DNA from 3 places in the Micromonospora maris AB-18-032 genome. Region 3 is predicted to be linked to each of the others. Evidence: riboswitches for the same ligand, from Rfam matches in the RefSeq annotation. Region 3 holds a riboswitch; each other region holds the start of a gene.

Region 1 (4,010 bases), 380 kb from region 3:
GGCGGCCTCTCGCCGCGGCAGGCACCGACCGCGACCCGTGGTCGTGGTCGGGCGGGTCCTCACGGGCGGGTGGCGTGTGGGTGCTGAGCCTGCCGAGGTCAGGCGGTCGGAGGGCCGCGCCGGGTCGGTTCACCGGGGCCGGCGGCGAGGCGTACGGCGGCAGGCCGGGTGCTGGCGGGGGCGGCTCCGGCGTCGGTGCGCTCGGAGTGCGGCACCACGGCTGCGGCATGCACGGCACCCACGGGCGAGACGAGCGCCGACCCGTCCCGGGAGAACAGCGCTGACGCGTTCCAGGGCGAGATCAGCGTCGACTCGTCGTTGCCGGGCCAGAGGGCTCGGGCGGTCGCGGGGGCGTTCCCAGGGCGGTTGGGCAGTGCGGCGGCGGGCGGGGCGGCCGGGAGGTCTGCGGTGCCGTCGGGCAGGCCGGTGGTCGTGATGCCGCCGAGGCCGACGGCCAGGATGAGTGCCGTCAGCGCCAGGCGGGCCAGATCCGCCAGCGGGCAGCGCGTCACCGACCACAGTGGACGGGTGAACGCGAGACTCGGCACGCGGTCAAACCTATCGCCCTTGCGGGACAACCGCAGCGGCCCGTTCGTTCAGGGGTGGCGAAGGCCACCACGCGCGAGACGGATGTCCGGCAGGGATCCGGGCTACGACGTGGTGCCGGCCACTGGCTCCTCGGTGAACAGCGCCAGCAGGTCGCCAACCTGGCGATCGGCCTCGGCGGGGTGCCGGAATCGACCGGACGGGTTGAGGGTGTACTCGTTGCGTCGCCCGACGCGGGTGCGTTGGAGATAACCCTCGGCCTCCAGGTCGGCGACGATGGCCTGGGCGGCCCGTTCGGTCACGCCCACCTCGTCGGCGACGTCGCGGAGCCGGGCGGTGGGGTTGCGTGCGATGGCGAGCAGTACGTGCCCGTGGTTGGTGAGAAAAGTCCAGTTACGGGCGTTCTCCCGCTCGCCTGTCGTTGCCATGTCGCCCATCGTATGGGCCTTTCAGCTTTTTCGGGCTATGCCATCGGGCCCTGCACCCGCTCGGCCCCGGAGCGCAAGCGTCCGGGGATACCTGAAATCCATATCACGCATTCCTTGACGCGGCTTGCGCTGCGTGTGACCGTTGGACCAGCCCGTGACCAGCGTCGGCCCGGGATGACCAGGCATCGCATGAGTAGCGAGGGGGCGCCGGATGAGTCGACCCGGACCGATCGGAACAGAGCTGCGGCCGGAGCGGGAACTGCTCACCGCGGATCTCCCGGGCGCGCCGCAGCTGGCGCTTGCCGAACTGATGGCCGGTAATCGGCGGTTCGTCACCGATACGGCGTGGCATCCCAATCAGAACGCCGGACGTCGCGCTGCCGTCGCCGGCGAGCAGCATCCGTTTGCGGTGATCGTGGGCTGCTCCGACTCCCGGCTGGCCGCCGAGATCATCTTCGATCGCGGGCTGGGTGACCTCTTCGTGGTCCGTACCGCCGGGCACACCGTCGGCCCGGAGGTGCTGGGCAGCGTCGAGTACGCGGTGTCGGTGCTGCGTACGCCGCTGGTGGTGGTGCTCGGGCACGACTCCTGCGGTGCCGTGCAGGCGGCCCGGGCGGCACTGGCCACTGGCGCGGCCCCCACGGGTCACCTGGGTGCGGTGGTGGACGCCGTGGTGCCCAGCCTGCGCCAGGCGCAGGCCGCCGGGGTGAACGACCTCAACGAGATCGTCGACATTCACATCGCGCAGACCGTGACGGCGATGCTGGGGTCGTCGGCGACGCTGGCCGCCGAGGTCTCCGCCGGGCGTTGCGCGGTGGTCGGCATGTCGTACCGGCTGGCCGCCGGCGAGGTCCGGGCGGTGGCTGCGGAACCGGCGGAGCTGGTCGCCGAGCTCGCGTCCGCCGCCTGACGGCGAGTGCCGGCCCGACAGAGGCACCTGACGGCACCCGCCGGGCCGCCGAGGGCGTCAGCCGACGGACCGAGGGCCGCCCCACCAGACGGCGGGACGGCCCTCGAAGTGATGCCGGACGTGCGCTAGTACATCGAGACGTGCACGTGGTCTGTGTGGTTCGACGGGCCGCTGTAGGAACTCCAGCCGGTCGCCGGGAACCAGATCTGCCGGTTCCAGATCACGTAGTAGACACCCAACCGGTCGGCGTTACGGACCAGGAACGCGGCCAGGTTGTTGCCGTAGATCCGGGTGTCGTTGTTGTACCAGGGCCGGAAACCGCTGTTCTGCAACGACCAGTCACATGCTCGGCCCTTGGGGTGCTCCCACTTGTCACCCGGTCGGTAACAGCCGACGAACCGGTTGAAACCGGCGCGCTTGACCTCCTTGTACATGTGCAGGGTGCGCGCCGTGATGCAGCCGGACGTGGTCGGGTCGTTCTGGTTGCACGATTCGGGCTTCCAGCCGCCGTCGGCTGCCCGGTTGGGACCGGGCCGGGCGACCGGAGAGGTGGCGGCCACCAGGCCGCCGGTGAGACCGACGCCACCGACCAGGCGGAGCGACTTCTCCGCGTCGCTCTTCTTGCGGGCCATGTCGTTGGTCAGCTTCTGCTGCTCGCGTACCTCGGCGTCGAGCGCCAGTTTGGCCGTCTCGGCGCGGCGCTTGACCGCGTTGACCTCACCCAGCTTCTTGCTGTTGACCAGGTTCAACTCGTCGAGCGCGGCGGCGCGGTGGATGAACGAGTCGGGGGCGTTGCTCTGCAACAGCATGGCGATCGCGCCCACCCGGCCGGTCCGGTACGACTGGGTGGCGATCTCGGCGACCTGTGGGGCGAGGGCGTCCAGGTCCGCCTCGGCGCGGCGGACCTCGACGGCGAGCTTGAGCTGCTTCTTCTTGGACTTTTCCAGCTTGGACTTGGCCTTGGTGTAGTCCCGGTTCGTCGCCTCGATCAGCTCGTTGAGCATCGGCGGGTCGTCGTCATGGCCGGCCGGTTTGGGGGGCTTCGGCGCAGCCGCCGCCGGCAGCGGGCCGGCGAAGACGGCGAACGCGGCGAACACGGCCACCACGGGCGTCAACCAGCGGCGTAGGGGTGCCGTCACTGTCTTCCCTTCCATCGACCGCCGACCGGGTTAGCTGACGGGTTCGGGACGGAAGTGGCCCCTACCGCTGGTGCGGATTCACCCCACGTACCTGGGTTCCCGGCTCGCCTGGTGGCGATTGGGCGGTGGCACCGCAGGCGCCGGTGCGCGCCTTCGGCGGTGACCGGCAGTGAGGTTACCCGACGGTCGGTCTGGTCCTCTACGCGCCGAACCCGGCAAGATGTGTCATTTCGTAATCGCACTGGGTGACGAGTGACACGCTTGTCGATCCTTTCGGTCGGCGTGCTCACGTTGAGGAGTGTCACCATGGGGTGTCGGTGCTCCTGTCCGGTTCGGGCCACTCCGAACGGGTGGCGGGGGGCGTGTGACGGGGACGCGGTGTGCTGAGGGCCTGGAGCGTCTCGGCCCGGTCCGTCGCCGGTCGCGGCTGGGCGACGGCCACGTCGTCGGGTGCTCCGGGTGCCGCGTTCGCCCCGGTGCGGCGCCGTCCGGCGGTGGTCACCACCGTGGCCAGGGCGGTGGTCAGCGGTACGGCGGCGATCAGCCCGAGCGTGGCCACCACGCTGCGGACGATCTCCTGGGCGAGGAACTCGCTTGTCACGATCTGACCCAGCGCGCGGGAGTCGGCGGTGAGCAGGAGCAGCAGCGGCAGCGACGCGCCGGCGTACGCCAGCACGATGGTGTTCACCACCGAGGCGATGTGCGCCCGGCCCACCCGGGTCGCCGAGCGGTACAACTCGCGGCGGGACATGTTCGGGTTGGCGTGCGCCAACTCGGTGACCGCTGCGGCCTGGGTGACCGTGACGTCGTCCAGGACGCCCAGTGACCCGATGATGATGCCGGCCAGCAGCAGGCCGTGCAGGTCGACGTCGCCCCGGAACATCGACAGGGTGGTGGCGTCCTCGCTGCCGAAGCCGGTCAGGTGGGTCGCGTTGGTGGCGGCCAGGCCGAGCAACCCGGTGAGTACGAGCGCGCCGAGGGTGCCGA
Region 2 (4,010 bases), 1.9 Mb from region 3:
GTGGCCGAAGGACTGTTGTCGCGGCTGCTGGACCGGGGTGCCACGGTGATCCTGCGGCCGCACCCCTACACCACGCAGAATCCGACCTCGGCCCGCCAGTTGGCGCGGCTGCACGACCTGCTCGCCGCCGACCGGGCACGTACCGGCCGTCAGCACCTGTTCGGTGCCGCCGCGAGCGGGCTGACCCTGGCCGAGTCGGTGAACCGCGCGGACGCCCTGATCTCCGACGTCTCCGGGGTGGTGTCGGACTGGTTGTACTCGGGCAAGCCGTACGCGGTCACCGACACCGGCGCCGACGGTGACCGGTTCCTCGAACGGTTCCCGCTGGCCGCTTCCGGTTACGTGTTGCGCCGGGACATGGTCAACCTCGACGAGGTGCTGACGCAGCTGCTCCAGACCGATCCGCTCGCCGGGGTCCGGTGGGCCACCCGTCGCCGATACCTCGGCGACTTCCCGGCCGAGACGTACGCCGAGGCGTTCCTGGCGGCGGCCCGGCGCGAGCTCGACCCGTCCTGGTCCGCCCCGACTCCCCGCACCGCCAGCGACTCGCCGCTGTCCCCCGCCACCTGAGCACCGCCAGCGCCCTGACCGGACGCCTCCGTGACGGCAGCCCGGTCAGCGTACGGCGTCGAGCAGAGCCAGCACGGCCGCCGGGTCCTCCACGTGGGCGTTGTGGCCGAGCCCGGGCAGCGTCACCACCGGTACGCCGTACTCCTTGAGCTGCGCGTCGGTGACCATCGGGTCGTGCTCGCCACGGGCCAGCAGGACCGGCGCGTCGATCGTGGCCAGCAGCGCACCCAGGTTGGGCTCGCCGACAGCGAAGGCGCTCGGGTCCATTGCCAACCGCCACCGGCCGTTTTCCTGCCGTAATCCGGCCGCCACGGCGGGATCCTCCGGGCTGAGCAGGTCGGCCAGCCCGGCGACCCGCAGGTAGCGGCGTGCCGCCTCGTCGCGGCTGTCGAACCAGGTGACCGGGCGGGCGGCCAGATCCGTGGCACGGGACAACTCCGCCGGGGACCACACCGCCTTGATGCCGAGCCCGACCACCGCGTCGACGGTGACCGCCCGGCTCACCGCGGCGAGCGCCAGCCCGACCACCCCGCCGAGCGAGTGGCCCAGCACGATCACCCGGTCGCCGGGGTGCAGGCTCGCGGCGACCTGATCGGCGAGGGCGGCGAACGAGTACGCCGGCAGCGGGGGTGACGCGCCGTGACCGGCCAGATCGGGGGCCATCCACCGTCCCGGCCACCGCTGGTGCAGCAGCGGTGCGCAGGGCAGCCACCCGTCGCCGGTGGCACCCATCCCGTGCAGCAGCAACAACACCGGCGCGCTGCCCCGCTCACCCGACTCCGTGATCATGTCGGGCAGTCTGCCACCGCCCGGGCCGGTCGGCGAGAGCCGCGACCGGGATACGACACCGGGCGCCGACCCCGAAGGGTCGGCGCCCGGCACGAACAGCAGGAGTCAGGACGAATAGCCCCGGGTGGCAGCCCAGTTGGCCAGGTCGATGGTGCTCAACCAGTACGAGTAGTACGACGCGTCGGCCGAGTCGGCGATCTTCACCATCCGGCCCTCGTCCTCGTAGCCGACCACGGCGACGTAGTGGCCGCCGGGGAAGGAGTGCCAGCCACCGGCGGTGTCCACGACGCTGCCGGCGACGTTCACCACGACGCCACGCCCGTCGGAGATGGCCGCCACGACATCGGCCTGGAGCTGGTCCATCTGGGCCGGGGTCGCCGAGCCACCGGGGATCATCGTGGTCTTGTACGGCTCGCCCTTGACCGCGGCGTTGAGCGCCCGAGTGGTGTCGTACGCCGAGTTGGTGCCGGCGAAGGTGGTGCCGAGCTGGGCGGCGAGGGTCTCCTGGCCGCGCTCGATGCCGGCGGCGCTCAGCGCGTTGCGCACCGCGGCCGGGCCGCAGTAGTAACCGTTGATCTGGGCCTGGTAGTCGTACGACAGCACCTTTTCCGCCGGCGGCTTCGGGGCGGCCTTCTTACTGGCCACGTCCGGGTCCGCCGTGGCGGCCCGCGCCGACGGCGAGGCGGCGGCGCTGCTCGGCGCGGCACTGCTGGGGGCGGCGCTGCTCGGCGCGGCACTGCTGGGAGCGGCGCTGCTGGGGGCGGTGGCGACCCGCGCCAGGGAACGGGAGGCCGCACTGTCGTCGCGCAGCTCGGCCACGGCGGCCGCGGTGGGCGCGTCGACCAGGTTGTCGTCGGTCCGGGCGACCAGGGCACCGGCGCCGGTGGCCAGCACGAGGGCCGCCGCCGACGTGGCGAGAAGCTGATAGGGGCGTTCGGTGGCCAGCTTACGGAGCTGACGCTTGAGGGTGTGCTTCACGAGATCCTCCACGGGCTGAGGGGTGGACGGGTGGGCCTGGCTCAGGCTGCGGAGAGCGGACCGGCGAGCGCAGGCACCACGGTGCCGTGGAGGCGGGGGAATATCGGGGGGATCGAATTGTGCTGCACGAGGACAGGAACTCCTTCCGACACCGCCGACCGGGTTAGCTGACGGATTCGGGCGGGAAGATCGCCCTACCGCGAGCCGTGGCTCACGGATTCACCCCAAGTGGTGCAGTGGTTCCCCGGTTCGTGTGATCACGATTGAGCGGGTCGGCGCGGCGTCGCCACTTGCGATCATTTACCGCACCGGACAGGGCGACACTACTGGTCGGTATCGCTCCTGCCAAGCCTGCCCTGACCTGCTTAAACCTGGTCCGGTGCGATTATTTTCGGGTATCGCGGAACTGTCGTCGCTCAATGGGACAGCGCTCGCGGACATCCCTGTCGGGGCGGTAACCGGACCGGACGTTCACAATGTCCCCGCACATTGCGCCCCACCTTCGACGTCTGACCCACGTTGACCGATTCGGCAATTACTGTGACCGGGGTCACCGAATTTCGGCCCACCTGTTGTTGAACCGGCGTGGTCGCGACGGCTCATCCCACCCGGGCCGGCCGCCAGCGCAGGGTCGCTGCGGGCCGACCGACGACCACCCGGCGCGGCACCGGCAGCGGGTTCGGCCGTAGCCGCTGCGCTGCGGCGTACGCCTCGGTGGAGAGCGCGCGGGCGGCGTCGGCGGCGAGTTCCGCGGCCCGCCAGGCGTCGCGTTCCTGCTGCGCGGCCGCCTGGTAGGCCGCGAGGCGGCCGTCACGTACCACCCGGGCCAGGAAGATCTCCTGCTCGGCGGGGTGCCGTCGGGGATCCCAGCCGGCCCGGTGGGCCAGCGCGTCGGCGAGTTGCCGCCCGGTCAGGTCGCCGCGCCAGTATGCGGCCATCGCGGCGTGGTGCAGCCAGCGCTCCCGAGCCGCGTACTCGGCGGGGGTCCGGGGCGTACCGGGGCTGGGCCAGGCGGTGGCGGCGGCGAGCCGTCGGGCGGCGGCCTCCGCCTCGTCGTACGCGGCCCAGGCGCGGTCGAGTTCCGTCTGCGCGCGGTGCCATGCGGCCCGGCGGCGGCCGGCGTTCTGCGCGGCGCCCGCCGCGGCGACGGCGACCTCACCGGCGTAGCGACGCTGGTCCGCGACATCGTCGTGGTCCGGGAGGTCCGGGGTCCGGTCGGTCGGCGGGACCGGCTCGGGCCGGGCGACAAGCGCGGTGAGCACGCCCAGCGCGAGCACCAGCAACACCGACCAGATGGCGGCGGCCCGAGGCGCGTCGATCAGGAACTGGTAGAGAACGGTCTTCTCCATGTCGATACCTCACGGAAGCGGATGTGGCGGCCCGGGGTGCCGCCGGTGGCGGGTCGCCGGGTCGCGGCGGATCGTCAGGGTGGTGGAGCGCGGCAGGACACCCACGGTGGGGGCCCGATCGCAGAGGGCCGTCCGGGTCAACCGACGGTACGGGCGGGGATCAGGCGCCGGGCGGGGCGCGGCCGCACCGCAGACCCGAGGTGTCCACCGCAGGAGGCTGATCGTCGGCAGCCGCGCCAGCCAGGTCGACGCCCTGGTCGGTCCGCGCCGACGGCACTGGTGCCGTCGCGGCGCCAGCGCCGGGGCGGTCGTCGTCGCCACTCG
Region 3 (4,010 bases):
CTGAACCTGTACCACACCTTCCAGGGCGGCTGCTCCGGCTCGGGTGACCAGGTCTCGGACACCCCGGCGGAGGCTTCCCCGGCGAGCGGCTGCCCGACCGGTCGGGACACCTGCTCCGCCCCGGGCCTCGACCCGATCACCAACTTCATGGACTACTCGTACGACTCCTGCATGTACCAGTTCACTCCGGGCCAGGCCAGCCGCATGATCAGCGCCTGGAACACCTACCGAGCCGCCTGACGCGAGCCCTTCGGCACGTACCGCCTCCGGTGCCGGTCCCGTTCGACGGGGCCGGCACCGGCTGGTGTCAGGCCGCGCAGCGGGCGCGGCGGGCGGAGTGGGCCGCCAACGACGCGGGCCGCTGCGCCTGCGGGGCGGTGGCTGTCGGATCGAGCCAGACCTGGACGGCCGGCGCCCCGCCGTGCTCGCCCGGCACGTCGGAGTTGGCGTGGCCGCGGCGGCTGAGCATCGCGACCTCGATCGTGAACTCGAACAGCCGCCAGTCGACCTGCGGCGCGGCGCGGGCGGCAAGCGCCAGGCGGGCCACGGTGGCGTCGTCGGTGACCGGCCAGGCCCGACCGGCGACGTACGCCTCGTCGTCGCTCTCCTCCGGCGGGAAGGAGTGCAGGGCATAGCGGCCGTCGCGTTCCAGGTCGCGCCGCTTCGGCGAGTCGATCACAAAGCAGTAGAGACCGTCGTCGGTGATCACCGGGGAGACCGGGTGCACCCGGGGCCCGCCGTCGGCGCGGACCGTGGCCAGGTAGCCGAAGCCCGGGCCGTATTGCTGCATGAGAAGGCGGATCTCGTCGGCGAGTCGAGGCTCGTCAGCGGCGAATTCGGACCAGGAAGCCATGTCGACATCTTATCGAACATACGTTCTAGACAGGTAGCGCGACACGCAGGTCAGCCATATCGGTATGGTGTGGCGATGCTGCTCTCCGACCGCGACCTGGTCTCCGAGATCAAGGCGGGCACGCTCGCGCTGGAGCCCTTCGAGCCCACGCTGGTGCAGCCGTCCAGCATCGACGTACGCCTGGACAAGCTGTTCCGGGTCTTCAACAACCACCTCTACACCCACATCGACCCGGCGACCCGGCAGGACGACCTGACCTCACCGGTCGAGGTGCCCGACGGCGAGCCCTTCGTGCTGCACCCGGGCGAGTTCGTGCTCGCCTCCACCCTGGAGGTCATCTCCCTCGGCGACCAGTTGGCCGGTCGACTGGAAGGCAAGTCCAGCCTGGGGCGCCTGGGCCTGCTCACCCACTCCACCGCCGGCTTCATCGACCCCGGCTTCTCCGGGCACGTCACGCTGGAACTGTCCAACGTGGCGAACCTGCCGATCACCCTCTGGCCCGGCATGAAGATCGGTCAGCTCTGCATCTTCCGGCTCTCCTCGCCGGCCGAGCACCCGTACGGATCGGCCGTCTACGGCTCCCGCTACCAGGGGCAGCGCGGGCCGACGCCGAGCCGGGCCTGGCAGAACTGGCGCACCTGGCCGACCCGCTGACCACACCAACGCCAGGCCCAAGCTCAGTCAGGACAACACTCAGCCGGGTCGGCCGAAGCTGTGGATGGGGCTGGTGTCCATCCGTTTCATCTTCACCGGCTGACCGGCGCGGGAGGCGTGCACCACCCAGCCGTCACCCACGTACATGCCGACGTGGTGCAGATCGCGGTAGTAGAAGACCAGGTCACCCGGGCGTAGGGCGCTGCGGCTGACCGACGCGGTGACCTGACGCTGCCGGGCCGCGTTGTGCGGTAGCGCCACCCCGGCCCGCGCCCAGGCGGCCAGCATCAGACCCGAGCAGTCGTACGCGTGGGGTCCCTCGGCCCCCCACACGTACGGCTTGCCGATCTGGGCGCAGGCGAACTTCACCGCCACCCCCGCCGGCCCGCCCGGATAGCCGGCCGGGCAGGGCGCCGGACGCAGCGGGCCGCCGCCTCCATTGCCGTACGCCCGCAGCCGGAGCCGCTGCAACCGGTCGATCTCGGCGTCGATCTGGCGGCGCTTCTGCGCGAGCTCGGCCTCGGTACGGGCCAACTGGTCGATGGTGCGCTCCAGCCCGGCCTTGGCGGTGGTGAGTTCGTCGCGCAGTTCGCTCGCCTCGCGTACGTCCTGTTGCTGGAAGTGGGCGTAGCGGTTGAGCAGGCCGATCTGCTCCACGACCTCGCCGGGCGACCTGCTGTCCAGCAGGGCGTTGACGGCACCGACCGTGCCGCCCTTGTACGCCCGTGCCGCCAGCGCGCCGACCCGGGTCATCGCCGCGTCGACCTGCTGCTCAAGCGGTGCGATCCGAGCGGCCAGGGCGTCGGCCTCCCGGCGCTTACCGGCGAGATCCTGCCGGGTGGAGTTGTGGCGTTCGATGAGTGGTTCGAGCCGGTTCCAGTCCGCGTCGATCTGGCGCTCGATGGCGTCGACCGTCGGCTCGGCGTGGGCCGCCGTCGCGCCGCCGGTCAGCATGACGGCGGTCGCGGACAGGGCGGCGAGTGCGGTGGTGCAGCGGTACCAGCGGGATCGCGGCGCAGCCGTCGTCGGGCCGGGCGTCGCCGGCCGTGCTGACGGTGGCCGCGGGGCATGGTGTGCCACCGGGCTCCGTACTCCTTCTTCCCGTACCGCCTACCGGGTTAGCTGACGGGTTCGGGCGGGAAGGGAGCGCCCTACCGCGGTGATCGCGGATTCACCCCGGGAACCTGGATCCCCGGCTCGCGCAAGCGACTCGGCGGTGTCGGACCGTTACCGCCCCTGGTGGACGGAACTGCCATCGGACCCGACGATTGCCCAGCGTAGGGACGATCCCCGTCGATACGCAACACATCCACACCATCACTCACGGTGCACAAATCCGACAACGAACAGGGCCCCCGGTCGCTTGACCGAGGGCCCTGGTGATGTTCCTGTCTGCTCGCTCAGCCGGGTCGGCGGAAGCCGGCGATCGGCATCGTGGTGATCGGGGAGACGTTCACCGGCTTGCCCGCTCTGGGTGCGTGCACCATCAGATTGTTGCCCAGATAGAGGCCGACGTGACTCAGGTCACTACGGAAGAAGACCAGATCGCCGGGGCGGGCCTCAGACCTGGAAATGGCCTTGCCCTCGTTCCACTGCGCACCGGTGAAGTGCGTCAGGTAGATGCCGGCGGCCTTGTACGCGTACTGGGTCAGCCCGGAGCAGTCGAACGAGTTCGGGCCGGTGGCACCCCAGACGTACGGCTTGCCGACCTGGGCGCAGGCCACCTTGATGGCGGTGCGGGCCGCCGCGCTGACCACCCCGTTGATGGTCGGGCAGTTGGTGGTCTTGACCGTGGTCACCGGCAGCGACCGCTCAAGTTGCTTGATCTTGGCGTCGATCTGCTTCTTCTTCGCCGCGAGCTGCTTTTCCTTCGCCTCCTGGTCGGCGATCAGCGCGTCGAGCTTGGCCTTCTGCGTGTCGTACTTCTTGCGGACCTTCATCACGCTCTCGAGCTGCTGGCGCTCGTACGCCGCCAGCCGCTCCAGCATGGCCATCTGCTCGCCGAGCAGGTCCGGCTTGGCGTTCAGCAGCACCGCGCCGATTTCCTGGGACGGTCCGTTCACGTAGTACCGCGAGGCGAGGTCCGCCACCCGGTTCATGGCCAGTTCGGCTTCCAGGGCCAGCGGCTGGATCTTCTTCTGCAGGTCGGCCGACTTCTTCCGGTTGACCTTCAGCTGCGACCGCACCTTGTTGTACTGCTCGATGGTGGGCTCAAGCTGCTGCCACTGCTTGTCGATCTGACGCTCGATCTCCTCCACCGAGGGCTCGGCGTGCGCGGGGGCGGAGAGCAGGCCAGCGCCGACTGCGGCGGCAGCCACCAGGACGAGCAGACGGTGAGCGGCTCTCCGCAGGCCACCTGGACGGCTCGACCGTCCGGGCACGTGACGATGGAGGGGCATGGTTGCCACCGGCAGCGACTCCTTTGCAACCGACCGCCGGGTGTCCCGCGGGCGGTAGAGGGGCGGAACAGACGACCTACGGCGGTCGGTGCCCAACATTAGGG

The links. Region 3 has a riboswitch for cyclic di-AMP ahead of VAB18032_RS00395 (C40 family peptidase). Riboswitches for the same ligand answer to the same signal wherever they lie in the genome.
Region 1: linked by a shared signal. The riboswitch ahead of VAB18032_RS02235 (coiled-coil domain-containing protein) and the one ahead of VAB18032_RS00395 (C40 family peptidase) in region 3 are both predicted to bind cyclic di-AMP.
Region 2: linked by a shared signal. The riboswitch ahead of VAB18032_RS09275 (C39 family peptidase) and the one ahead of VAB18032_RS00395 (C40 family peptidase) in region 3 are both predicted to bind cyclic di-AMP.

Annotation. Positions count from the first base shown of each region.
Region 1 covers NC_015434.1:462,577-466,586, forward strand. Annotated here, with positions in the region: gene VAB18032_RS02220 (hypothetical protein) at 99-548, opposite strand; gene VAB18032_RS02225 (helix-turn-helix transcriptional regulator) at 651-983, opposite strand; gene VAB18032_RS02230 (carbonic anhydrase) at 1,186-1,884, shown strand; gene VAB18032_RS02235 (coiled-coil domain-containing protein) at 2,010-3,023, opposite strand; cyclic di-AMP (ydaO/yuaA leader) riboswitch at 3,028-3,158, opposite strand; gene VAB18032_RS02240 (YibE/F family protein) at 3,325-4,010, opposite strand, start outside.
Region 2 covers NC_015434.1:2,010,915-2,014,924, reverse strand. Annotated here, with positions in the region: gene VAB18032_RS09285 (CDP-glycerol glycerophosphotransferase family protein) at 1-570, shown strand, start outside; gene VAB18032_RS09280 (alpha/beta fold hydrolase) at 616-1,359, opposite strand; gene VAB18032_RS09275 (C39 family peptidase) at 1,465-2,349, opposite strand; cyclic di-AMP (ydaO/yuaA leader) riboswitch at 2,475-2,617, opposite strand; gene VAB18032_RS09270 (hypothetical protein) at 2,937-3,686, opposite strand; gene VAB18032_RS32780 (hypothetical protein) at 3,847-4,010, opposite strand, start outside.
Region 3 covers NC_015434.1:78,092-82,101, reverse strand. Annotated here, with positions in the region: gene VAB18032_RS00410 (zinc metalloprotease) at 1-240, shown strand, start outside; gene VAB18032_RS00405 (pyridoxamine 5'-phosphate oxidase family protein) at 308-853, opposite strand; gene dcd (dCTP deaminase) at 929-1,507, shown strand; gene VAB18032_RS00395 (C40 family peptidase) at 1,547-2,587, opposite strand; cyclic di-AMP (ydaO/yuaA leader) riboswitch at 2,600-2,733, opposite strand; gene VAB18032_RS00390 (C40 family peptidase) at 2,908-3,921, opposite strand.